Thermochromatium tepidum ATCC 43061: one gene and its partner. The protein of the gene in region 2 interacts with the protein of the main gene of each other region in a pairwise test. Links are inferred from orthologs where the notes say so. Each region holds a gene or a part of one and is shown on either strand. Other genes may lie near its edges.

Region 1 (4,762 bases), 620 kb from region 2 along the record:
GGCGCGCAGCTCGCCCCTGCCTCCCAGCATGGGGCTTGATCCTGAACACCCTGTCAATCCTTTCCAATCGCGAGTCCCGCCGTCATGTCACTGCCAACCGAACGTGCCCAGACCATCGCCCACGTCCTGATCGAGGCCCTGCCCTACATCAAGCGCTTCCAGGGCAAGACCATGGTGATCAAATACGGCGGCAACGCCATGGTCGATGCGGCGCTGAAGGAGGGCTTCGCCCGCGACATGGTGCTGATGAAGCTCGTCGGCATCAACCCGGTGATCGTGCACGGCGGTGGGCCGCAGATCGGTTCGTTGCTGAACCGGCTCGGCAAGACGAGCGAGTTCGTGCAGGGGATGCGCGTGACCGACGCCGAGACCATGGACGTGGTCGAGATGGTCCTCGGCGGCCTGGTCAACAAGGAGATCGTCAATTTCATCAACAGGCACGGCGGCGCGGCCGTGGGCCTGACCGGCAAGGACGGCGATCTGATCCGCGCGCGCAAGCTGCTCATCACGCGCGATGCCCCCGAACTCCAGGCCCCCGAGATCATCGACTTAGGCCATGTCGGCGAGGTCGAGAGCATCGATCCGGCCATCATCCATATGCTGACCAAGGGCAACTTCATCCCGGTCATTGCCCCGATCGGGGTGGGCGCCGATGGTCATTCCTACAACATCAATGCCGACCTGGTCGCCGGCAAGATAGCCGAGGTGCTGCGGGCCGAGAAGCTCTTGCTCCTGACCAACACCGCCGGTCTGCTCGATGCCCAGGGTCAGCTCATCCCCGAGCTCGATGTCGGGCGCGTCCAGGCGCTGATCGATGAGGGCGTGATCCAGGGGGGCATGCTGCCCAAGATCCGCTGTGCCATCGAGGCCGTGCAATCGGGCGTGAAGTCGGCGCACATCATCGACGGTCGGGTGGAGCACGCCGTCATGCTCGATCTCTTCACGGATACTGGCGTCGGTACCCTGATTCGAGGGCGCTGACACGGCCCCACCGCACAATGGCAGGGTTGTAGGGGCGGGTTCAGGACCCACCCTTCCCTGGGCGCAGATGCTCGATGTATTTGGGGACATCGAGCATCCTCAGTCGGGCGGCGTTCCCGGTGACGACGAGCCTCGACTCGGTCCCTTCGAACCTCAGCGCACACCGGATATGACCACGACTCTCGAATGGAATCGGGATCATGTCGCGGTAGGTGTAGACGTTCTCGTCGAGATCGCCGCCGGCGCAGACCAAGGGACCTTGCGGCGGGCGTTCGGCGACCTCGGCCCCCTCGATCACCAGGCTGCCGGCCTGCCACCAGCGCGTGCGTTCGACCGAGCCCGTCATCGTCTTGATCAGATAGGCGCGTGAAAAGCGGATCTCGACGCGATCGCCGTCATGGTCGATCGACTCGATCTCGGAGCCCTTGAGTTCGATACTGGTGCTGTCCAACGCGGTCCTCCTTATCTCTGACAACCAGGGTAGCGCTCTTACCCACCTGGCTCACTGACAACGTCTGGGGCCTCTTCCGCGTCCAGACCCAGCTCCCTGAGCTTGCGCGTCAGGGTGTTGCGTCCCCACCCCAGGAGCCGGGCGGCGTCCTGACGCCGACCGCCCGTGTGTTCGAGCGCGACCTGGATCAGGATGCGCTCGAAGGCGGGCAAGGCCGTGTCGAGTAACCCCTCGCGTCCATCCTTGAGCCGCTGCCGCGCCCAGTGGCGTAGGCCCTGTTCCCAGGGCTGATCGCGGACCCCCTCACCCGGATCGGACTGGAGCTCGGTCGGCAGGTCTTCGGCATGGATATGCTTGCCGGAGGCCATGACGGTCAGCCAGCGGGCGGTGTTTTCCAATTGTCGCACATTGCCCGGCCAGTCGAGCTGCTGGAGCCGGTCGACCGCGTCCGGCAGGAGTACCTTGGGCTCGCCGCCCAGCTCGCGCGCGGCCTGCACCAGAAAGTGACGCATCAGTAACGGGATGTCCTCACGCCGGTCGCGCAGGGCCGGGAGCTGGAGGCGGATGACGTTGAGCCGGTGGAACAGGTCCTCGCGAAAGCGCCCCTCGCGCACCAAGTGTTCGAGGTTCTGATGCGTCGCCGCGATGATGCGCACATCGACCTTGATCGGCGCCATGCCACCGACCCGATAGAACTCGCCTGTGGCCAGCACCCGCAGCAGCCGGGTCTGCAACTCGGCGGGCATGTCGCCGATCTCGTCGAGGAACAGGGTGCCGCCATCGGCCTGCTCAAACCGACCCTCGCGTCGTGCCTGGGCGCCGGTGAAGGAGCCGCGCTCGTGACCGAACAGCTCAGATTCCAGCAGATCGCGTGGGATGGCCGCCATGTTGAGCGCGATGAAGGGTCGCTCGCTCCTGGGGCTGTGACGATGCAGTGCCTGGGCGACCAGCTCCTTGCCAGTGCCCGATTCGCCCGTGATGAGCACCGTGATATTGGAACGCGCCAGGCGCCCGATGGCGCGAAAGACGTCCTGCATTGCCGGCGCCGCGCCGATGATGTCCGGTCCGCGCGTGACACTGACCTCCTCGACGCGCTCTTCCCGTCCACGCCGGCAGGCCCGGCTGACCTGGGCGACGGCCTCGTCGAGATCGAACGGCTTGGGCAGATATTCGAACGCCCCGCCCTGGAAGGCCGAGACCGCGCTGTCGAGATCCGAGTGCGCAGTCATGATGATCACGGGTAGCCCCGGATAGCGGCCCTTTACCTGACGCAGCAGTTCTAGCCCATCGATCCCCGGCATCCGGATGTCGGTGAGGATCACATCGGGCTGCTCGCGCTGGAGCGATTCGAGGATACCAACCCCATCGGAGAAGCAGGTCACCTGCATCCCGGCCTTGCGCAGGGCACGGTCGAGCACCCAGCGAATCGAGCGGTCGTCGTCGATGACCCAGACATGCGGCACCCTAGTCACAGCTCGGCTCCAAGGGTAGGTAGACATGAAAGACGGTATCGCCCGGGCGGCTCTCACACGCGATCAGGCCGCCATGCTGATGGATGAGCTCCTGGGCGATCGAGAGCCCAAGCCCGGTCCCGTCCGGGCGGCCTGAGACCATGGGATAGAAGATGCGGCTGCAGATCTCGTCGGGGATGCCCGGTCCATTGTCCCGGACCTGCACCTGGAGCACCAATTTGTGACGGCGGCTGCCGATGGTAAATTGGCGCAATACCCGCGTCTTGAATTGCAGACAGCCGTGCGGACCGGCGGCGGTGGCCGCGTTGCGCGCCAGGTTGAGCAGCGCCTGGATCAAACGATCACGATCGGCGTTGAGATCCGGGAGACTCGGGTCATAGTCGCGCTGGACCAATGGGCCTTGGGGCGACTCGGCCAGGATGAGTGTTCGCACATGTTCCAGCACGTCATGGATGTTCACCAGCGCGCGGCGCGGCGGCAGGTGATGCGGACCAATCATGCGGTCCATCAGCGCCTGGAGGCGGTCGGCCTCGTCGATGATGATGCGGGTGTATTCGCGCAAGGCGGCCTCCGGCAGTTCGCGTTCCAGGAGCTGGGCGGCGCCGCGCAGCCCACCGAGCGGGTTCTTGATCTCATGGGCCAGACCGCGCAGCAAGGCCCGAGTCGCCTGATGTTGTGACAGCAGCTGTTCCTCGCGCGTAATCCGAAGCTGACGGTCGACCTGATAGAGCTCGACCAGCAACTCCTGTTCTGCCTCCACAGGGTGTAAGGGTAGGACGGTGTAGTTCACCGTTTTGGTGCGTCCGTCGCCGATCAAGAGGTTGATCTCGCGCTCGGTGAAGGGATGACCGGAGGCTAACGCCTTGCTCAGACGCTCCTCGATGTCTGCGTCCGGACAGGGCAGCAGACGCGCGGCCGGCTCCCCCAGCAGATGACGCGCACTGACCTCAAACAGAACCTCGGCGGACGGATTGAGATAGGTAAGACGCAATTCGGCGTCGAACAGCATCACGGACGTGCTAAGATGATCGAGGATCCGGCGCTCGAGCGTCGGCTTGGTCGCATGAGTCGTCATCCATTGGATCCCGAATCGTGATTGGCCGCACCGACCACTTCTGGCGGAGCGACCGTTGTTGACGAGACAAGCAAATACGGCACCAGTCTTGGATCCAGGCGCACATGACCGTCATGAACACGGAACCCACTGATCAGGGGAGTTGACCAGGCGCCCTGGGTTCGCTGACTCGGAAGGTGGTGGGGGCGGACTGGGCGACGCTCCGATCGTCGGCCCCGCGGATCTGGAGCTGAAGCCTGTGTGTCCCGGCACCGAGCCCCGTCAGCCTGAACTGGGTCTGGGTCGCCTCGACCGGTAGAGCCTGGTCATCGACCAACAGCAACAGACGGTGGCCCTCGATCAGGGCTGGATCGAGTCGCAGGCTCAGCGGTATACCGGATTCAGACAGGGTCGTCTGCTCGCCTGGGGCGAGGATTTCAAGCGCGGTATAGGGTCCGAGATAGGGCTCGTCGGGCGAGCTTGGACCCAATTGGGCGGGCTTGGCCTCAGTGACACTGCCAGATTCCACATTGAGTCGATCGGCGTTCGATACCCGACGATCGGAATAATAGACTTTACCCTCGGTATCGAGCCAACGGTAGACCGCGGCGCTGGAAGGCGCGCAAAACAATAGCAAGACTAGGATCGGCGCGGCGTTGAGCATGGTCCGTAAAGATTAGCCCAAGCGTGCCGATCCGAACAGCCCCCCTTATTTGGAGAGATTTAGAGGCTGTAGTACATATCGAACTCGACCGGATGGGTCGTCATCCGAACGCGCGTGACCTCCTTCATCTTGAGATCGAT
Region 2 (15,762 bases):
GGCTATCTCAAGCATCGGGTCAAGGACGCCGTCAGCTATATCGGCAACTATGAGCACGCCGTGGCCACCGAGGCCAAACAGCGCGGCCTGGACGGTATGATCTGCGGCCATATCCATCATGCCGAGATGCGCCAGATCGCCGGTGTGACCTACTGCAACTGTGGCGACTGGGTCGAGAGCTGTACTGCGTTGGTCGAGCATCACGACGGGCGGCTGGAAGTGCTGCGTTGGACCGACGCCTATCCCGAGTCGCTGGCCGCTGCGCCCGCTCCAGAACCGGCAATCGCCCTGGCGCGCGCCGGCTAGTCGCGACTCTTTAAGATTAAGAAAGGCCAAGGGCTAGAGTCGCTCCAACAATCGCCTCAGGTCGATGCGCACGCGCACCTCTTCCGGATCCACGTAGCGCTTGATGCCCAGCCCGGGTAGCTGGGTATCTCGGACCTGAGGCGGGCTCAGCGGGACGCCGATCGGATCGGCGATGGCGACAGTCAATGGAAAGTTGACGCGCTCTCCACGCCGGATAACGACCGCTGTCTCGCCGCTCTGGAGCCGTACATAGGTTCCGGGTGGATACATGCCGACTTGCTTAGCAAAGATGGCGCCGAGTTCGCCGGCGTAGTCGCGCGTCTCCAGATAGAGATTGCGCACCGCCGCATTGGGCGCCAGGGCTCGTCGGCTCCGGCGCGGGCTGATGCGGGCCACGAACAGGTCGCTCATGCGCAGCAGATGCTGCAGCGAATCGCGCACTGGCTTGCCCCGCGGATAGCCACGGCCATCCGGGGTCTCATGATGCTCTTCGACCAGAGACAGCCAGGTCTCGTCGCTCACCCCCAGCCGACGCAGGCTCTTGGCACCCTCGATCGGGTGTTGCTCGATCGCGCGGCGTTGCTCGACATCCGGGGGCCGGACCTGAGCCGTGAGCTGATCCTGCAAGGCACGCATCGCGATATTCATCGTCAGCGCGGCCCGAGTCAGCGCCTGGAGTCGTTCGCCCTGGATGCCGGCGGGCGGACCCACCAGCTGACAGGTCACAGCCGCTAGCAGTGCATGAGAGACACTATAACCATGGCGTGGATCATGAAGCATCTGTACGAGTACGAACAGACTGTCATCGGGATGTTCCGCCAGGGCTTGGGTCAGCGTGCTTTCGAGCCGAGCAAGTTGAGTTTGGAGATCCGGACCATTGACGGAGTCGGGACTGAGTTTCTGGAGCCGTCGATGCAGCGCCGGCCATAGATCCACAGGCTTCAGTTCGGATATCGGTTGGATGGCGTCACCGTCGAGTGTTGACATGGTCGGGGCGCTGATGGATAGCGACGTCCGTATTCTAAACCGGCATGGTCAAACTGTGCTCCTTGTGGTAAGTCCCGATCTTGATCGATTGGTTGCGCGCGAACAAGGGCGATGAAGCAGGCACTGGCTTACATGGCTCTGATGGACAAAAGAATGGGGCCGAATGGCCCCAAAATCACAACAACAGTCGAGGCATGATGAAGGCACCCCGATCTCGGGAGTGTGGACGGATAGCGCCGACCGCCCTTGGGCGCCGATTAGAGGATGTAGCCGCGCTCGTCGTGCTGTGACAGATCCAGGCCCATGGTCTCCTCTTCCTCGGTGACGCGCAGACCCAGGGTGGACTTCACTGTCAGCAGGATCAGCAAACTGAGCACGCCGCCATAAACCAGGGTCGCCAGGACCGAGACGATCTGGATCAGCACCTGGGCCCCCATGGTCTCGATGCCTTCGGCCAAACCCGAGCCGCCCAGGAGCGGGGAGGCGAAGACACCGGTCAGGATGGCGCCGACGATACCGGCCACGCCATGCACGCCCCAGACGTCGAGCGAGTCGTCGTAGCCAAGTTTGCGCTTGAGCTTGGTTGAGGCGATGAAGGCTAAGAAAGCACCGGCACAGCCGATGGCGATCGCCCCCATGGGGCCGGCGGTACCCGAGGCCGGGGTGATGGCGACCAGCCCGGCGACCGCCCCGGTGGCGATACCCAACACCGAGGGTTTACCGTGATTGATCCACTCGGCGAACATCCAGGTCAGGGCTGCCGTGGCCGTGGCCAGTTGGGTGACCGTCAGCGCCATGCCGGCGGTGCCGTCGGCAGCGAGTTCCGAACCCGCATTGAAGCCAAACCAGCCGATCCAGAGCATCGAGGCCCCCATCACGGTCAGACCCAGGTTGTGCGGCGGCATGGCGGTTCCCGGATAGCCCTTGCGTGGACCGAGTACGAGCGCAGCCATCAGACCAGCGATACCGGCATTGATGTGGACCACGGTGCCGCCGGCAAAATCGATCGCGCCGCCGCCTTCCGCGGTGAATCCAAGGATGGCGCCCAGATTGGCGATCCAGCCACCGCCCCACACCCAGTGCCAGATCGGGACATAGACCAGGGTCAACCACAGCGCCATGAACACCAGCATGGCCGAGAACTTCATGCGCTCGGCAAAGGCGCCGACGATGAGCGCTGGGGTGATGATGGCAAAGGTCATCTGGAAGGTCATGTAGAGCGACTCTGGGATGGTGCCGTTGATCGAGTCGATCGTCAGGCCCGAGAGGAAGAGCCTCTCGAAGCCGCCGATGAGCCACTGCAAGGAGCCACCGTCGGTATAGGCCAGGCTATAGCCATAGATGGCCCACAGCAGGCTCATCATGGCGGTGATGACAAAGCACTGCATGAGTACCGATAGGACGTTCTTGGCACGCACCAGACCGGCATAAAACAGCGACAGCCCGGGGATGGTCATGAACAACACCAGCGCAGTGGCGGTCAGCATCCAGGCCGTATCGCCGGAGTCGAGCCTTGGCGTTTCTTCCTGACCCAGAACCAGGAAGGGCACGAGTCCCAAGCCGACCGCAAGCAGCAGTCGGAGGCGTTTGGAAAAGGGCGTCGATCTCATATTAGAACTCTCAATAAAGTCTTGATCAGAGTGCGTCCGCGCCGGTCTCGCCGGTGCGGATCCGGATGACCTGATCGAGCGCGAAGACAAAGATCTTGCCGTCGCCGATCTTGCCGGTGCGCGCGGCCTTGCTGACGGCCTCGATCACCTGATCGACCCTGGCATCTTCGACGGCGATCTCGACCTTGATCTTGGGCAGGAAGTCCACGACATATTCGGCGCCGCGATAGAGTTCGGTGTGGCCCTTCTGGCGACCGAAGCCCTTGACCTCGGTGACCGTGATCCCGGAGACGCCGAGGTCGCCGAGCGCCTCACGCACGTCATCGAGCTTGAAGGGTTTGATGATGGCTGAAACCAGTTTCATGGTGGTTTGACTCCTTGCAGTGGGAACCCAAGGCTTGGACACCCAGACGACTAAGGCGAACGCGCTCAGAACTCTTTCAGCCAGCCGACCCAGACCCTGGGGTCGTCGTCATAGGTGTCGCGTCCGATCTGGTCGTAGTTGAGGCTGAAGGTACCGAAGTCACCAGCCTTGCGGCTGAGCGTCACACCCCAGTGTGCATAGTCGTTGCCGCCCTCGTTGTAGCGGAAGTCGTAATAGCCGCCGCGTAGGCTCAGACCCAGTTCAAAGGGCAGCTCGAAATCGAGGCTGGCGTGGTAGTAGAGATCGCCCTCGATGTAAGTCGACTCGCCGTCGGCGACGCCATCGGCATCGTCGGCCTGACCATAGAGGGTGTAATCGACGCCGGCGGTCAGCCACTTGTAGGTGGCGCTTGCCCCGATCTCGGAAAAGTCGGAATCGCGCCCGTCTGGATAGGCGTAGTAGATGAGCTTGAGTGCGTAGCTTAAGTCGTCGCTGATCGAGCCGCCGAATCCCGTGTAGAAATCGAGCTCATAGTTGATGTCATTGATGTCGTCGCCGAAGTCCACGTTCGAGACCCAGGTGCCGGCCGAAAAACCGCTCTCGTGGGCATAATCCAGACCGCCCTGGATGGCCGGACCATCTTGGGTCTGGCTCTGGCCGCGCCAGATGTAGTTGCTGACGGCGCCGAGGTTGGCGCTGACCGAGTGCGTTTTTGCAGCGAGTGCGACCTGCGAGGCGCTCGCGCCCACGACTAGGAGGCCGGATGCAACGAGCGCGCTTATTCTCTGTGTCTTCATGGAGGTTCCCTCGTGCTGGGTTGTCGTTGGATGGGGTTGGTCGATCAGGGACGTCTTCGGCTCGAGCAAAGGACGGTTCGATCCAGGTGGTCCCGGCTGCCTATCGCCAAACAAAGCAGAGAACATGCCATCGATCATCAAAACCTGGATTTGACCGCCGGGCGGTGCGGCCTGGCCGGGATGTCACCAAGGTCTGGGAAGGATTCCTGAAGGCCGTGGCGTCTTGGTTTCAGGCGGCTTTAGCGCGTCTGCTTGGATGCTTTTTAGCCTCATGTGCGAAGGCCACACCAGATGGTTGCACCAACATGAGGCGTGCTGGCCCGGTCGAGTCGGGTGGATGCTCGTTCGTGGAGCGGGGCTAAATGCAAGACGGTTCGCGAACACGCCCCTATAATGCCCGATCGAGGTCGCTTTCGATCCTAGCTCTCTATTCCAAGCCCATTTAAGGTCTTCAGACGATGTTGGACCCAAAACACTTCGATGATCTGTTCCAGCGCCTGTCTTCGGCCATGCCGAAGGGGCTCCAGGTCTTGCAGGAGGATATCAACCGCAATCTACGCGCATCGCTGGAAGCGGGGCTGTCGCGTCTCGATCTGGTCACGCGTGAGGAGTTCGACGTGCAGTCGGCGGTGCTGGCGCGCACGCGCGCGAAGCTTTCGATGCTGGAGTCGCGGGTGGCGGCCCTGGAGCAAGCCTTGGCGGCGTCCGGGGATCGAACCGGCTGATTGCGGGGCGGGTCTTGGCCCTCTGTATCCTTTACAGCCGTGGGCGGTTTGGGATCGAGGCGCCGCCGGTCACGGTCGAGGTTCAGCTCTCGGGCGGACTGCCGGCGATATCGATCGTCGGTCTGCCCGAGATGGCGGTGCGCGAGAGCAAGGACCGGGTGCATGGCGCGCTCGTCAACAACAAATTCCAGACCCCCAATGGGCGGGTCACGATCAATCTCGCACCTGCGGATCTGCCCAAAGAGGGCGGGCGTTTCGATCTGCCGATCGCGCTCGGTATCCTGGGGGCCTCAGGCCAGCTCCAGACCGAGACGCTCGAACGCTATGAGTTCATCGGCGAGTTGGCGCTTTCCGGCGAGTTGCGTCCGGTCCAGGGTGTGCTGCCCATTGCCTTGGCGACCCGCGCGTCTGGGCGGGCGCTGATCCTGCCCCGCGCCAATGCTGCCGAGGCGGCCCTGGTCGAGGGGCTCGAGGTGCGCCCGGCCACGCATCTGCGCGCGGTCTGCGCCCATCTCGACGGGATTGAGCCACTGCCGCTCCAATCTGGCTCAGAACGCATCCAGGCCCAGCCTGTCTATCCGGATCTGGCCGATGTGCGCGGTCAGGAGCACGGCAAGCGCGGGTTGGAGATCGCTGCCGCCGGAAGGCACTCGATCCTGATGATCGGGCCGCCCGGTGCCGGCAAGTCCATGCTGGCGATGCGCCTGCCCGGGTTGCTGCCGCCCTTGAGCGAATCCGAGGCGCTGGAGGCAGCGACGATCCGCTCGGTCGGTGGGCGTGACCCCTTCGATCCGTCGCGCTGGCTGGAGCGCCCCTTCCGCTCACCGCATCACACGGCCTCGGCGGCGGCCCTGGTCGGCGGTGGCACCCAGCCACGACCGGGCGAGATCTCCCTGGCGCATCATGGCGTGCTCTTTCTCGACGAGCTGCCTGAGTTTGATCGTCGGGTGCTGGAAGTGCTGCGCGAGCCGCTGGAGGCGGGCTGGATCGACATCGCGCGTGCGGCACGTCAGGTGCGTTTCCCTGCGCGGTTCCAGATGGTCGCGGCCATGAATCCCTGTCCTTGTGGTTATCTGGGCGACAGTACCGGGCGCTGCCGTTGCAGTCCAGACCAGGTGGCGCGTTACCGCCGGCGTCTGTCCGGTCCGCTGCTCGATCGCATCGATCTGCATGTCGAGGTCTTGCGCCTGGACGTGGAGCAGCTCACCAGACCGGCGGCGCGCGCGACCGAGACCACGGCCCAGGTGCGCGCCCGTGTCATGGCGGCGCACGAACGACAGCTGGCGCGCGCTGGCAAGTCCAATGCCGAGCTGATGCCCGCCGAGATCGAGCGCGACTGTGCGCTCGATGCCGCGGGACGGAAGCTGATCGAGCAGGCCCTGACACGACTGGCGCTCTCGGCGCGCGCCTATCACCGGATTCTCAAGGTGGCGCGCACCATCGCCGACCTGGGCGGCGCCGAGCGCATCGACACGACACATCTGAGCGAGGCCATTGGTTACCGCCGGCTCGATCGGGGCGTCAAAGTTTGAGTCGGCGCCATTTCCGCTCTGCTAGATTTAGGATCTAGCAGGGCAACGCGCGCCGGTGCACCTCGGTATCGGATGCGCGACCATCATCGCCGATCGTCGTAACCTAACATCAGGGGGGCGTTATGGACCGTCAGCAAGCCGCAAATTTCATGCTCGACTGTTTGCGCAAGATGATGCAGAAGAATGGGTCCGATCTCTTCATCTCCGCCGGATTTCCCCCTGCCTGCAAGATCCACGGACGCATGACGCCGATGAGCACGCAGACGCTGTCTGGCGAGCAGACCAACATCCTGGTGCGTTCGATCATGAACGATCGCCAGGTGCGCGACTTCGATGCCCACAAGGAGTGCAACTTCGCCATCAGCCCCAAGGGTATTGGACGCTTCCGCGTCAATGCCTTCGTGCAACAGGGGCTCTCGGGCGCGGTGTTGCGTACCATCAACTCCAACATCCCGACCATCGAGGAGCTCAAACTGCCGCCGGTGCTCAAGGAGATCGTGATGAACAAGCGCGGCCTGGTACTCATGGTCGGCGGTACGGGTTCGGGTAAGTCCACCTCCCTGGCGGCCATGATCGGTCATCGTAACGCCAACAGCTATGGTCACATCATCACTATCGAGGATCCGGTCGAGTATGTGCACCCGCATATCAACTGTCTGGTGACCCAGCGCGAGGTCGGGGTCGACACCGAGAGCTGGGACGCCGCCCTCGTCAACACCCTACGTCAGGCCCCGGACGTGATCCTGATCGGCGAGATCCGCACCCGCGAAACCATGGAACATGCGATCAACTTCGCCGAGACCGGACACCTCTGTCTCTCGACGCTGCACGCCAACAGCGCCAACCAGGCACTCGACCGCATCATCAACCTTTTCCCCGAGGAGCGCCGCGCTCAGCTGCTGATGGATCTCTCGCTCAACCTGAAGGCGATCATCTCGCAGCGTCTGCTGCCCTGCACCGATGGTGGGCGTATCGCCGCCGTCGAGATCATGCTCAACTCACCTCTGATCCAGGATCTGATCTTCAAGGGCGACGTCGGCGGCATCAAGGCGGTTATGAAGAAATCGCGCGAACTCGGGATGCAGACCTTCGACATGGCGCTGTTCGATCTGTATGAGGCCGGGAAGATCTCTTACGAAGACGCCCTGCGCAACGCCGACTCCATGAATGGTCTGCGTCTAGCGATCAAGCTCGAAGGCCGTAGCGCACGCGAGAAGGATCATTTCAGCGGGACTGAAGCCCTGTCGATCCTCAACGACGAGGACGAGGAGGACGATCCGGATTCGAATAGATTCGGTGGGCCCTCGCCAGTCTCGACCATCGAAGACCCGCCGACACCCTTCACGCCGAATCGATAACGCGCTGCGACGGTAAGCCGCCATGGATATCAAGCCGTATCTCGAGCTCATGATCAAGCACAAGGCATCGGACCTGTTCTTCGCCCCAGGCACCCAGGTCAAGATCAAGATCGAGGGCGTCATCCGCTCGGTCGGCGAGACGGTATTGACTGCCGACGCCTGTCACCAGGCCATCGAGGGCATCATGACCCCCGAGCAGATCGAGGAACTAAGACGCGAGCGCGAACTCGACTTTGCCATTGCGCTCGAAGGCAGGGCGCGCTTTCGTGTCAACGCCTATTTCCAGCGTGGCCACCCGGCGATGGTGTTGCGCTATATCCGGTCCGAGGTGCCGACGCTCGAAGAACTGAAGGCACCGCCGATCCTCTCTGAGCTCATCATGCACAAACGTGGGATTATCCTCATGGTTGGGGCGACAGGCTCGGGCAAGTCGACCACGCTTGCGGCCATGATCGACCACCGCAACCGCCATTCGACTGGACACATCGTCACCATCGAGGATCCGATCGAATTCACCCACAGACACCGGCAGTGCATCGTCAGCCAGCGTGAGATCGGCATCGACACCAAGGGCTATGCCAATGCCCTCAAGAGCGTGCTGCGCGAGGCCCCGGACGTGGTGCTGATCGGTGAGATCCGCACTCGCGAAACCATGGAGGCAGCCATCGAGCTGGCCGGCACCGGCCATCTGGCGATCTCGACCCTGCATGCCAACAATGCCTATCAGGCGCTGGAACGCATCATCAACCTGTTTCCGCAGGAGATGCACAAGACGCTGTTCATGGATCTTTCGGTCTATATGCGCGCCATCCTGTCGCAGCGTCTGGTGCGCACCAAGGACGGCTCGCGTTGCGCGGCGATCGAGATCCTCGTCAACACGCCGCACATCGCCGACCTGATCCGCGACGGACGGGTCGAATCCATTAACGAGGCGATGCAGGAGAGCACCGCCGGCGGCATGTGCACCTTTGACGATGCGCTGTTGGCGCTCTACAACGCTGGTACCATCACCCTGGAAGAGGCGCTGGCCAATGCCGATTCGGCGCCCAATCTGGAGGCGAAGATCCATTTTGGCTGATCCGTTATGGCTGAATCTGAATCTCGCCGTTACTGGCTGCTTGAGGTAGGCATGTCTTGCGAGAGCCCCAAGCCGCTCTATCGCCTCGCCCTGGTGGTCTGTCTGCTGGCCGTGCTCTATCTGGCCCTGGCCCCCGTCAGACCGGTGACTGGGCTCGGCGATGACAAGGCCAATCATCTGCTGGCCTTCCTGGTGCTGGCCTGGCTCGCCGACGGCGGCTGGCCGGGGCGCGCCCGGGCCTGGATGCGCTGGGGCTGGTTGCTCGGTTACGCCCTGCTCATCGAGGCGTTGCAATCTGGATTGACGTATCGCGACGCCTCTTGGCTCGATCTGCTGGCCGATGGCTTGGGGCTTGGGCTCTACTCGGGATTTAGGTGGCTCCTCACTCAGTAGAAGCGATCAACCCTGGCTTCGCTCACCCCATTAAACCGCTTAGGGAAACGCTGAACAACTGCCTCACACCGCCGCCCTTGATGCTTGGCACCCGAAACTGATCAACCCGTGTGCAATGAGCGCTCTTTTGGCTCAATCGCCCCGGACGGGGCCCTCATTTGCCCCCCAATGGGGGCTGCAGCGGGCCTCTCTGCACCCATCAGGGCGCACTTTGCCCCCGTGGGCGCAGGCCAAGCCTGCCAGCCAGCACCACATTGGCCAGTGCAAAGGGCGTGTGCAGGTGGTGCGTGTTCTTGAGCAGGCCGCGATAGCGGGTCTTGCGGATGTCCAAACAGATCCTCGATCACGTGAAACGCATGCTCACCCTTGGCCGGATGCGGGCCTTGGTCTGTTCGAGCCGGTCAAGGACGACCCCCAGAGGGCTGTCTTTGGTCAGTCTGCGTCTCTTGCCCGGCATCATGGCCACATGCCAGCACACATTCGGGTGTTGGCGCTGGACCTCTTCACGCTTGTCCACGCCCCGATCGCCCGCATCGGCAAAGACATCCGACTCCTAGCCATGCAGCAGGGCATGCGCCTGGGTCACATCATTGATGTTGGCCGCCGTACCCATTACCGTGTGCACCAGGCCCGACTTCGCATCCGCCCCGACGTGGGCCTTCATCCCGAAGTGACACTGGTTGCCCTTCTTGGTTTGGTGCATCTCGGGGTCGCGCTCACCCGTGTGGTTCTTGGTGGAGCTGGGCGCGGCAATGAGCATGGCGTCCACGATGGTGCCCTGGCGCATCAACAAACAGGCCGCGCTCGGCCAGGTGCGCGTTGATGGCGCTCGCTGTGCATCCGGAAGCCGGTCACGAACATCACCTGACGACGCTGTGGCGGGTTCTGCGCGACGCGGCCCGTTGGCGGGCGCTGGTGCTGATGGTGGCGGGTTAGGCGAGAGCAGAAACACAGCGCGATGATGAAACTCGAACGACTCCAGCCCCATACGATCGTGCGCGGCATCGTCCCCGACGCGCTGGTCACCGTGGTCAGCGTGCAGTGGTTCGGTTCCGAAGCGCTGGAGCTGACCTATAAAACCGCCGACGGGCGGGTGGCCAACCAGCTCGTCTATCGCGACAGCGAACCCTCGTTGGAACTCGTCGAACAAGGCCGCCCGTGGAGTTTCGATGGCGATGGCGCGCTCTTCCGTTTGGTCTCCGAAGCCCAGCGCATCCGGCTGGCGCATCTCTTCGACCCGGTGCTCGCCGTTCATACCTCCATCGTCGAGCCGCTGCCGCACCAGATTACGGCCGTCTATGAGGCGATGCTGCCGCGTCAGCCCTTGCGCTTTCTGCTCGCCGATGACCCCGGCGCCGGCAAGACCATCATGGCCGGTCTGCTCATCAAGGAACTGGTCGCGCGCGGCGACTTGCAGCGTTGCCTGATCGTCTGCCCAGGTAGTCTGGCCGAGCAATGGCAGGACGAGCTCTACCGGCGCTTTCACCTGCCCTTCGAGATCCTCACCAACGACAAGCTCGAAGCAGCGCGCACCGGCAACTGGTTCATGGAGACCAACCTGGTCATCGCCCGGCTCGACAAGCTCGCGCGCGATGAAGACGTGCAGCGGAAACTGCAAGCGCCCGAGTGCCGCTGGGACCTCGTGGTTTGCGACGAAGCGCACAAAATGTCGGCTGCGTATTTCGGCGGCGAGATCAAATACACCAAGCGCTATCGGCTGGGCCAACTGCTTGGCGGCCTCACGCGCCACCTCTTGCTGATGACGGCCACCCCGCACAACGGCAAAGAGGCCGACTTCCAGCTCTTCATGGCTCTGCTCGATGGCGACCGCTTCGAGGGCAAATACCGCGACGGCGTGCACTCCGCCGATGTGTCGGATCTCATGCGGCGCATGGTTAAGGAAGACCTGCGCAAGTCCGACGGCACGCCGCTGTTTCCCCCGCGCCTCGCCTATACCGTGCCCTACCGCCTCTCGCCGCAAGAGGCGGCGCTCTACACGGCCGTCACCGAATACGTGCGCAACGAGTTCAACCGCGCCGAAGCGCTGGAGAACGACAAGCGCGCCGGCACCGTGGGGTTTGCGCTGACCATCCTGCAACGGCGTCTAGCCTCGTCTTCGGAAGCGATCTACCAGTCCTTGCGCCGACGCCGCGAGAGGCTGGAGTCGCGTCTTGGCGAACTCGAAATCCTGCAACGCGCGGGGCAAGCGTCACCGACACTGCCGGCAGTTGCCGAGCTCAGCGCCGAAGACATCGACGACCTTGAAGACGCCCCGGACAACGAAGTCGAGGCCTTCGAAAAAGAAATCCTCGACCAGGCCACCGCCGCGCGCACTATCCCGGAACTGCGCATCGAGATTGATATGCTCCGAACACTCGAAGCCCAGGCGCTCGCCGTGCGTCGCAGCGGCAGCGATACCAAGTGGACGGAACTGGCCAGCCTGCTGGGGGAAATCTTCACACCGGCGGCCTTGGCCTCAGGGCTGCGCGCCGAGGAACCCGCCGCGCCCTACGGATCGGACCCAATCCCGCCGCCCAAGCCTTCGCCGCACCAAAAGCTCGTCATCTTCACCGAACACCGCGACACGCTCCACTATTTGCAAGACCGCATCAGCCGCTTCCTGGGCCGGGAGGAAGCCGTGGTCGTCATCCACGGCGGCACCGGCCGCGAAGAGCGCCTCAAGGCGCAGGAATCGTTCCAGCACGACCCACAGGTCAAGGTACTGCTGGCCACCGATGCCGCCGGCGAGGGCATCAACCTGCAGCGCGCGCACCTCATGGTCAACTACGACCTGCCGTGGAACCCCAACCGGCTCGAACAACGCTTCGGGCGTATCCACCGCATCGGCCAGACCGAAATCTGCTACCTGTGGAACCTGGTGGCCGAGGACACGCGCGAGGGCGACGTCTATCGGCGCCTGCTGGAGAAGCTCGACGAAGCGCGCCGTGCGCTGGGCGGCCGGGTGTTCGATGTGCTGGGCAAGCTGCAGTTCGAGGGCCGGCCGCTGCGCGAGCTGATGATCGAAGCCATCCGTCATGGCGAGCGGCCCGAGGTCAAAGCGTATCTCACCACCGTGCTCGATACGGCGCTGGACAAGACCCACCTGCAATCCCTGCTCGACGAGCGCCAACTGGTGCATGACAGCATGGACGCCAGCCGCGTGCAGCGCATCCGCGAAGACATGGAGCGCGCCGAGGCGCGGCGCCTGCAGCCGCACTACATCGAATCCTTCTTTCTCGAAGCCTTCAAGCAACTCGGCGGCAGTTCCAAGCAACGCGAGCCACGCCGTTACGAAATCACCCACGTGCCGGCATTGGTACGCAACCGCGACCGCCTCATCGGCGCGGGCGATCCGGTGCTCGCGCGTTATGAGCGCATCGTCTTCGAAAAGGATCTGATCGCGCCCCCGGGCCAGCCGCTCGCCGCGTTCGTCTGCCCCGGCCACCCGCTGCTCGACGCGGTGCTGGACTTGACGCTCGAGCGCCAGCGCGACCTGATGAAGCGGGGCACGGTGCTGGTGGACGAGCGCGATTCCGGCACGAGCCCGCGCGTGCTCTTCTTCCTCGAGCACGCCATTCAGGATGCGAGCCTCACCGCGGCCGGCGAGCGGCGCACCATCTCGCGCCGCATGCTCTACGTCGAGATGGACGCCGACGGTCGCATGCGGCGCCTCAACTACGCACCCTACCTCGACTACCGCCCGCTGGCGGCCAGCGAACCCGACGCCGCGACCCTGCTGGCCCGACCCGAGATGGCGTGGATCACGCGCGAGCTGGAAGCCCGTGCACAGAGCCATGCCATCGCCAGCGTCGTTCCCGAGCACGTGCGCGAAGTGCGCGAACGGCGCCTGGCATGGATCGAAAAGACGCGCACGGCGGTCAAGGACCGCCTCACCAAGGAGATCGCCTACTGGGACCACCGCGCCGAAGCGCTCAGGCTCCAGGAACAGGCGGGCAAGGCCGGCGCGCGGCTCAACTCGCAGGAGGCACGCCGCCGGGCCGATGAACTGCAGTCGCGTCTCGAGCGGCGACTCGCCGAACTGGACCGCGAGGCCCAGGTCTCGGCGCTGCCGCCGGTGGTGGTGGGCGGGGTCGTCGTCGTGCCGATGGGTCTGCTCGCCAAAGCGGCCGGGCGTGCCGCGCCGGCTCGCGCCGTGCCCACCGATACGCAGGCCGCCGCCGCCCGGGCGCGCGCGATCGTCATGGACGTCGAACGGCGGCTGGGATTTGAACCCGTGGACCGGGAGTTCGACAAGCTTGGCTACGACATCGAAAGCCGCGTGCCCGGCACGGGCCGCCTGCGCTTCATCGAAGTGAAAGGCCGGGTATCCGGCGCACCCACCATCACGGTGACCCGCAACGAAATCCTCTACTCACTGAACAAACCCGAGGACTTCATCCTCGCCATCGTCGAATTTCTCGACGACAAGAATCACAAGGTGCACTACGTGCGCCAGCCGTTCAACCGCGAGCCGGATTTCGGGGTTACGAGTGTGAACTACGACTTTGCCGAGTTGCTGGCCCGTGCGGAGGCGCCGCGCTAGCCCGGCCGCGCAGCTCGGAAGTTTGATCGCCGTCGCGGCTTCAGAGTAGATTTCACGGTCATGACCCCCAACGATCTGCTCCGCCGCCCGCAGGGCAAGCCCCCCGAATGCGAGCGCGGCCTGGTGCGTGAAATCGGCACCGGCCCGCGCGATCCGCGACGCCGTTACTACCTGGCCAAGACCCCATGACCCCCAAGAAAAAACTCATCGAAGTCGCCCTGCCGCTCGAAGCCATCAACCAGGCCGCCGCGCGCGAGAAGTCGATCCGCCACGGCCACCCGAGCACCTTGCACTTGTGGTGGGCGCGCCGCCCGCTGGCCGCGGCGCGGGCGGTGATCTTCGCGCAGATGGTCGATGACCCGTCGAGCCTCCCCGACCTCTTTCCGACCGAGCGCGAGCAGCAAAAGGAGCGCCAGCGGCTGTTCCGCATCATCGAGGACCTGGTGCAGTGGGAGAACACCACGAACGAGCAGGTGATCGAGCGCGCGCGGGCCGAGATCTGGCAGAGCTGGCGCCGCGCCTGCGCCGAGCATGCGGACCATCCGCGGGCGAAAGAACTGTTCGACCGCCACAAGCTGCCCGCCTTCCACGACCCCTTCGCCGGTGGCGGGGCGCTGCCGCTGGAGGCGCAGCGGCTCGGGCTCGAAGCCTACGCCAGCGACCTGAACCCGGTGGCGGTGCTGATCAACAAGGCGATGATCGAGATCCCGCCGAAGTTCGCGGGCCGACCGCCGGTCAATCCAGAAAGTAGGACTCAGGATTTAGGACCTAGGACTGAGGATTTAGGATATAGCAGGGGACGAGATGGGGCTGCACTATCGAGAACTGATGGTTTGGCAAAAGGCGATGGACCTTGCGAAAGAAGTTTATCGCCTGGCCCCGAATTTGCCGAAGGAAGAGACCTACGGAATGCGCTCGCAGATCACGCGGGCGGCCACGTCGGTCCCGGCGAACATCGCGGAAGGATGGACTCGGGAGACAGAGAAGGATCGGGCGCACTTCTTGGCGATCGCCCAAGGCTCCCTGGCGGAGACCGAGACGCTTCTGACGCTCTGCGAGGAACTTGGCTGGTTTCCAGTGGACAAGACGCAGACCCTCAGAGGGTTGATGAACGAGACGGGGAAGATTCTGAGCACTCTTCGCAAGAAGATGCGCGACCCCCGCTAAGTCCTAAGTCCTCGCTAAGTCCTAAGTCCTACACGCTATTCGCTCGCGAGTGGAAAGGCGCGCAGGGGCTGGCCGAGGACGTGCGCCACTACGGCCAGTGGATGCGCGACGAGGCCGAGCGCCGCATCGGCCACCTCTACCCCAAAATCGAGGTGACGCCAGAGATGGCCGCCGACCGCCCGGATCTCAAACCGCTGGTCGGCCAGCAGCTCACCGTGATCGCCTGGCTGTGGGCGCGCACGGTGAGAAGCCCCAACCCCGCCTTCGCCCACGTGGAGGTGCCTCTCGCCTCGACCTTCATGCTCTCCACCAAGGCCGGCAAGGAGGCCTACGTCGAGCCGGTGATCGAAGGCGGCGGCTATCGCTTCACCGTGAAGGTGGGCAAGCCCAAGGATGCCGAGGCGGCGAAGAACGGCACCAAGCTCGCTCGCGGCGCGAACTTCCGCTGCCTGATGTCGGGCACGCCGATCGCGGGCGATTACATCAAGGCCGAGGGCCGGGCCGGACGCATGGGCGCGCGGCTGATGGCGATCGTCGCCGAGGGTGAGCGCGGGCGGGTGTATCTCGCGCCGACGCCGGAGCACGAGGCGGCGGCGCGGCAGGCGAAGCCGGAGTGGAGGCCGGAGGGCGACGTGCCTGCGAGACTCACGGGTGGGACCTGCGTGCCCTACGGCCTGAGGACCTGGAGCGACCTCTTCACCCCCCGCCAGCTCGTGGCGCTGACTACGTTCTCGGACCTGGTGGGCGAGGCGATGGCGCGGGTCCAGCGCGACGCCATCGCCGCGGGGCTCCCCGACGACGGCCAGCCGCTTCGCGACGGCGGCACCGGCGCCACGGCGTATGCGGAGGCGGTGGGGGTGTATTTGGGCATCGCTTTGAGCAGGCTGACTGACATCTGCAAC

What was found.
Region 1: the proteins of glnK (region 2) and glnL interact in binary tests that used the Escherichia coli proteins (3 or more experiments, as listed by UniProt). The link is inferred for Thermochromatium tepidum ATCC 43061 from one-to-one orthologs.

What each region holds. Positions count from the first base shown.
Region 1 is NZ_CP039268.1:2,189,285-2,194,046, reverse strand. Bases 1,939-4,762 are described here. They hold glnL (nitrogen regulation protein NR(II)), read right to left. Parts: upstream 3,980-4,762; coding sequence 2,897-3,979; downstream 1,939-2,896. Other genes in these bases: glnA (glutamate--ammonia ligase), read right to left, coding at 4,682-4,762; E6P07_RS10060 (DUF4124 domain-containing protein), read right to left, coding at 4,113-4,622; ntrC (nitrogen regulation protein NR(I)), read right to left, coding at 1,939-2,904. In the rest of the region: argB (acetylglutamate kinase), read left to right, coding at 85-981; E6P07_RS10075 (hypothetical protein), read right to left, coding at 1,022-1,432; more of ntrC, read right to left, coding at 1,471-1,938.
Region 2 is NZ_CP039268.1:1,556,002-1,571,763, reverse strand. What follows is about bases 1,599-4,309. They hold glnK (P-II family nitrogen regulator), read right to left. Parts: upstream 3,268-4,309; coding sequence 2,929-3,267; downstream 1,599-2,928. Other genes in these bases: E6P07_RS07100 (TorF family putative porin), read right to left, coding at 3,333-4,064; E6P07_RS07110 (ammonium transporter), read right to left, coding at 1,599-2,903. In the rest of the region: E6P07_RS07120 (UDP-2,3-diacylglucosamine diphosphatase), read left to right, coding at 1-306; E6P07_RS07115 (HD-GYP domain-containing protein), read right to left, coding at 340-1,293; more of E6P07_RS07110, read right to left, coding at 1,551-1,598; ubiquinone biosynthesis accessory factor UbiK, read left to right, coding at 4,523-4,789; E6P07_RS07090 (YifB family Mg chelatase-like AAA ATPase), read left to right, coding at 4,804-6,321; E6P07_RS07085 (PilT/PilU family type 4a pilus ATPase), read left to right, coding at 6,444-7,679; E6P07_RS07080 (PilT/PilU family type 4a pilus ATPase), read left to right, coding at 7,702-8,757; E6P07_RS07075 (VanZ family protein), read left to right, coding at 8,809-9,150; E6P07_RS07065 (helicase-related protein), read left to right, coding at 10,109-13,693; E6P07_RS14015 (hypothetical protein), read left to right, coding at 13,754-13,882; E6P07_RS13910 (DUF1156 domain-containing protein), read left to right, coding at 13,879-15,762. UniProt on the Escherichia coli protein: Involved in the regulation of nitrogen metabolism. Regulates the activity of its targets by protein-protein interaction in response to the nitrogen status of the cell.